Lewinella sp. 4G2: one gene and its partner. The protein of the gene in region 1 interacts with the protein of each later gene in a pairwise test. Links are inferred from orthologs where the notes say so. Each region holds a gene or a part of one and is shown on either strand. Other genes may lie near its edges.

The links. The genes of interacting proteins can lie anywhere in the genome.
Region 2: the proteins of thrS (region 1) and rplA interact in binary tests that used the Escherichia coli proteins (3 or more experiments, as listed by UniProt). The link is inferred for Lewinella sp. 4G2 from one-to-one orthologs.

The regions. Positions count from the first base shown.
Region 1 is NZ_LVWJ02000014.1:1,090,468-1,093,412, reverse strand. Bases 6-2,941 are described here. They hold thrS (threonine--tRNA ligase), read right to left. Parts: upstream 2,470-2,941; coding sequence 541-2,469; downstream 6-540. Other genes in these bases: frr (ribosome recycling factor), read right to left, coding at 2,635-2,941; A3850_RS05760 (TonB-dependent receptor plug domain-containing protein), read left to right, coding at 6-325. In the rest of the region: more of A3850_RS05760, read left to right, coding at 1-5; more of frr, read right to left, coding at 2,942-2,945. UniProt on the Escherichia coli protein: Catalyzes the attachment of threonine to tRNA(Thr) in a two-step reaction: L-threonine is first activated by ATP to form Thr-AMP and then transferred to the acceptor end of tRNA(Thr). The rate-limiting step is amino acid activation in the presence of tRNA.
Region 2 is NZ_LVWJ02000014.1:2,344,186-2,346,948, reverse strand. The notes cover bases 4-2,757. They hold rplA (50S ribosomal protein L1), read right to left. Parts: upstream 1,850-2,757; coding sequence 1,157-1,849; downstream 4-1,156. Other genes in these bases: rplK (50S ribosomal protein L11), read right to left, coding at 1,987-2,436; rplJ (50S ribosomal protein L10), read right to left, coding at 599-1,129; rplL (50S ribosomal protein L7/L12), read right to left, coding at 78-455. UniProt on the Escherichia coli protein: One of the primary rRNA binding proteins, it binds very close to the 3'-end of the 23S rRNA. Forms part of the L1 stalk. It is often not seen in high-resolution crystal structures, but can be seen in cryo_EM and 3D reconstruction models.

The sequences.
Region 1 (2,945 bases):
TCCCTTTACGAGCACGGGCGGGCTGAGCTATAAGTCCGATAAGTGGACCGCCGGGCTCCGTTACCGTTACCTGGCGGACCGGCCCGCTAACGAGGACAACAGCATCGTAGCAAAGGGTTACGGCATCGTTGACGCCAACCTTAATTACCGGATCGGTGCCTTCACGATCGGGTTGGAGGCGCAGAACTTGCTGGATACGGAGTGGGAGGAAACTCAGTTTGCAACGGAAAGCCGTTTGTTTAATGAGACTTCACCGACGGAAGAGATTCACTTTACGCCGGGGGCACCTTTTTTCCTACGGGCTATTGGGCGGGTACGGTTTTAGTCTGTAGTCAGTAGTCTATAGTCTGCAGTAACCAGGCTCTCCAGACGGCCTCCAACCCAAGCGTAGCGCAGTTGGATGTTCCTGGAGCGGCCGGGAAGATTTAGTCTGTAGTCTGTAGTCATCTTCCCAAGGCCACTACAGACTACAGAATATAGACTGCAGACTGTATAACGGAGCGGCCGGGCTTTTGTAGTCTGTCGCCCAGACCACCCAAATCAATACACCAACTGCTCCTGAAAAAACGCCACAAATTCCGCTACGCTCATCGTGCCCTTGTCGCCTTCGCCCTGGACGCGGACGGCCACGCCGCCGGCCTCGACCTCATTCTCACCGACGATGAGCATGAAGGGGATACGTTTGGTCTCGTTGTCGCGGATCTTGCGGCCGATGGTTTCGTTGCGGTCGTCGACGAGGCCGCGGATATCGTGCTCGGCTAGCTTTGCTTTGACGTCCTGGGCGTAATCGTTGAAACGCTCGCTGATGGGGAGGATCGCGAACTGTTCGGGCGCCAGCCAGAGGGGGAATTTACCGGCCGTGTGCTCAATGAGGATGGACGTGAAACGCTCCATCGAACCGAAGGGCGCGCGGTGGATCATCACCGGACGGTGGGCCTCATTGTCACTACCGATGTACTCCAACTCGAAGCGTTCGGGGAGATTGTAATCGACCTGGACGGTACCCAGCTGCCAGCTGCGGCCGAGGGCATCGCGGACCATGAAATCGAGTTTGGGGCCGTAGAAGGCGGCTTCCCCGTACTCGGTGACGGTCTTGATGTCGATTTCCTTACAGGCATCGATGATGGCCTGCTCGGCAGTGGCCCAGTTCTCGTCCGAGCCGATGTATTTCTCTGGCGTCTGGGGATCGCGCAGGCTAATTTGGGCGGTAACGTCATCGAAACCGATCATACCCAGGACTTCCTGAACGATGTGGACGACGGCGATGAACTCACCCTTCACCTGCTCCGGCATACAGAAGATGTGGGCGTCATCCTGAGTGAAGCCCCGGACGCGGCTCAGGCCGTGGAGCTCCCCAGTCTGTTCGTAGCGGTACACGGTACCAAATTCCGCGAGGCGGAGGGGTAGTTCCTTGTAAGAGCGGGGGCGGAACTTGTACATCTCGCAATGGTGCGGGCAGTTCATGGGTTTGAGGAGGAATTCCTCACCCTCGCGGGGGGTCTTGATGGGTTGGAAGCTGTCCTCACCGTACTTATCCCAGTGGCCGGAAGTCTGGTAGAGCTCCTTTTTTCCGATGTGTGGGGTGGCAACCTGTTCGTAACCGGCGGCTTCCTGCTTCTTTTCGAGGTAGGCCGCGAGGCGCTGGCGAAGTTGGTAGCCCTTGGGTAGCCACATGGGGAGGCCGGCGCCGACCTTCTCGGAGAACATGAAGAGTTCGAGCTCCTTGCCCAGTTTCCGGTGGTCGCGCTTTTTAGCTTCCTCCAGGTTTTCGAGGTACTCCTTGAGCTCCTTCGCCTTGGGGAATGAGATGCCGGAGATGCGCGTGAGTTGCTTGTTCTTTTCGTCTCCCCGCCAGAAGGCACCGCCGATCTTCATCAGTTTGACAGCCTTGATGGCGCCGGTGTTGGGGATGTGGGGGCCGCGGCAGAGGTCGGTGAACTCGCCCTGAGTGTAGAAGGTGATGGTGCCGTCCTCCAGCGCGTCGAGGAGTTCGAGCTTGTACTCGTCGCCCTTTTCGGTGAAGTAGGCGATGGCCTCCTCTTTGCTGACTTCGCGGCGGACGTACTCGTTCTTCTGCCGCGCCAGTTCGATCATCTTTTTTTCGATGGTCTCGAAGTCGTCGGAGCTGATTGATTGGCCGGCGGGGGGCTCGACGTCGTAGAAGAACCCGTTCTCGCCGGCGGGGCCGTAGCCGAACTTGATACCGGGGTAAAGCGCCTCGAGGGCCTCGGCCATAAGGTGCGCCGTGGAGTGCCAAAAGGTTTCCTTACCCACCTGATCGTTCCAGGTGTGGAAAACCATCGTGGAGTCCTCGTTGATGGGTACGTTGCGGTCGGTCAGTTTACCGTTGACGGTGGCGGAAACGACGTTGCGGGCCAGGCCGGAAGAGATGCTCTCGGCCATCTGCAGGGCGGAGGTGCCGGGTTCGTACTGGCGGACGTTGCCGTCGGGAAATTTGATATTGATCATTGGGAATAAAGCTTTCGCCCGCTTACAAATGCGGGATTGGAGCGCAAAAGTAGGTAGGAAAATGGTTAGGCCGGGATCTGACTGGACCTTTGGTCCAGCCTGATCCCGGCCTATCGCGGTGATCCCTACCGGGATCTTGTGAAATACAAGACTTGATTTACCGATTTACAGCGTCATCACGTCCTTCTCCTTGTTCTCGACGTGTTCTTCAATCTTCTTGTTGTAGCCGTTGACCCAACCCTGGACTTCGTCCTCCTTGCGCTTGCCGGCATCTTCGGGGTAGCCGTTTTTGACCTCCTTTTTGATGGCCTCCATCGCGTCGCGGCGGATGTTGCGGATGACGATCTTGGCGTCTTCACCGGAAGCTTTCACTTGCTTGGCGAGTTGCTTGCGGCGTTCTTCCGTCAGTGGTGGAATGTTGATGCGGATGAGGTCGCCGTCGTTCTGGGGCGTTACGCCGAGGTTGGCCTCGAAGA
Region 2 (2,763 bases), 1.3 Mb from region 1 along the record:
AAAGCTGACAAGAAGTAGCGGGGATGACGGGCGGTAAGCGCGCCATCCCCGGCTAGATCTTTCAGCAGGAACCCGAATTACTTCAGGTTAACCGTAGCACCGGCGGCCTCGAGGGCAGCTTTGATGCTTTCGGCTTCGTCCTTAGGAACGTTCTCCTTGATGATGGCTGGAGCGCCGTCAACGAGGCCTTTGGCGTCCTTAAGGCCAACACCGAGAAGGTTCTTTACTTCCTTCACGACGGCAAGCTTGCTGCCACCAGCAGATTCGAGCTCAACGTTGAAGTCAGTCTTCTCAGCGGCACCACCGTCAGCGTCTCCGCCACCACCTGCTGCAACAGCTACTGCTGCGGCTGCGGGCTCGATGCCGTATTCGTCCTTCATGATGGTTACCAGTTCGCTAACTTCCTTGATGGTCAGGTTAACGAGAGATTCGGCGAGTGTTTTTACATCTGCCATAATAGAAAAGTATTTAAAAGTGATTTACGAGTAATCGCGTATCAGCTTGGAAGCAATGGTTAGTTTGTAGTCTATAGTCTGTAGTCTTTCAGTCAGGTACCGTAGACTATAGACTACAGACTGAAGACTATGCAGCGCAGCGCTTAGGCTTCGCGCTCCTCCAAAGTTTTGAGAAGGCCAGCGATCTGTGACCCACCACTCTTGAGGCCGGAAAGCAGATTCTGCATGGGGCTTTGGAGCAAGGTGAGTACATCCGCAACGAGTTCTTCGCGCGACTTGAGCTTGGAGAGTTCGTCGAGCTTGTCATCGCCCATGTAAACGGAGCTAGCAATGTAGGCCGCTTTGAGGATGGGGCGCTCGCCGTCCTTACCACGGAATTCTTTGATGACCTTAGCGGGGGCATTGGCCGTCTCCGTAAAGAGGATGGCCGTTGGTCCGGTCAGGGCTTCAAAAACGCTGGAGTAGTTGTTCTCCTCGGGCAGTTGCTCGAGTGCTTTGATGGCGAGGGTGTTCTTAACAACCTGCATCTTGATACCCTTAGCGTGGAAGGCACCACGAAGTTCCGTGGTCTTGTCCGCAGGAAGGGTTGAGGCGTCAGCGATGTAGAAGAACTCATTGTTCTCAAACGCTTCCTTGAGCTGCTGAATCGCTGCTCCTTTATCTGTCTTAGTCATGTTAACTTAAGTTTTGGGGATGGACGATTAAGCAATTGATTTGGGGTCCACCTTGATGCCGGGGCTCATGGTAGATGCAACGGTCACGGATTTCATGTAGATACCCTTCGCACTGGAAGGCTTGCTACGAGAAAGTGTGCCGAGAAGTTCGTTGGCGTTGTCCACCAGCTGCTCCGCGGAGAAACCTACGCGGCCAATGCTGGAGTGAACGATACCGAACTTGTCCAGACGGTAAGCAATCTTACCACCCTTCACGTCGGTGATGGCCTGGGCTACGTCCATGGTAACCGTACCAGTTTTGGGGTTGGGCATGAGGCCACGGGGACCGAGTACACGACCGAGACGACCAACTTTCGCCATTGTCTGTGGCATGGCAACGACAACGTCGAAGTCCGTCCAACCACCAGTTACTTTAGCGACCAGGTCATCGAGACCTACGAAGTCTGCGCCTGCGTCTTTTGCTTCCTGCTCTTTGTCCGGGGTGACGAAGGCGACAACGCGCTTGGTCTTACCGGTACCGTGAGGAAGGGTGACCGTACCACGAAGGGCCTGGTCTGGTTTGCGGGGGTCGAGGCCGAGGCGAACGTGAACGTCCACGGAAGCGTCAAATTTAGCCGTATTGACCTGCTTGACGAGGCTCATCGCTTCGCTCAGGGCATACTGCTTATTGGCGTCGACCTTCTCAGCAGCAGCTTTCCGCGCTTTACTAATTTTTGCCATAATAAATGAAGTTTGAGGTAAATGACGCATCCCGATTAAGGATGCTCCCTACTACCGGAGACCAGTGGGTAACCGGCGTTAATTATGAGTTGACCCCAGTTCAGTCATACTGAACGGAGCGTGAGTGGTAGTGTGGATTAAGCTTCCGCTTCCCAGGGGGCGTCGCCGGAAATGGTGATTCCCATAGAGCGTGCCGTACCGGCTACCATACGCATGCCACTTTCTACTTCGAAGCAGTTGAGGTCAGGCATTTTGTCTTCAGCGATGGCGCGTACCTGATCCCAGGTCACACTACCTACTTTGATCCGGTTGGATTCTTTGGATCCACTTTTGAGCTTAGCTGCTTCCAGGAGTTGAACCGCAGCCGGTGGGGTCTTGATGACGAAGTCAAAGGACTTGTCTTTGTAAACATCAATGACAACCGGCAGAATCTTGCCCTGCTGATCCTGCGTAGCGGCGTTGAAGCGCTTACAGAATTCCATGATGTTAACACCTTTGGCACCCAGCGCGGGGCCTACCGGTGGAGCGGGGTTTGCACCGCCGCCGCGTACCTGAAGTTTGATTTGTACGTCTACTTCCTTAGCCATTGTAGCTTATTTGTGTCGTGATAGCGAATGTATAATAGGTTGTTACACTCTCCGACGTGAAAAATCTTACGGCATTTCGCGAGCTTCCGCGCAGCACCGTTTTTCGGGGTGCAAAGGTAATCCAAAGAATTTGATCTGGCAAATCGAAAACAAATATATCATCTTACGACCTTCTATAGAGTTGCACTATTTCGAGCGTTCGCTACCCACCTCTCAGATCAAATACAGCACGCAATTTCTCGAGGCGCGTCTACTTCCCACCGCATCAACGTCAAACAACGTAGCAGGTAACACGCTCCTGTTGGTGATTGCCGTTATTACAAATGC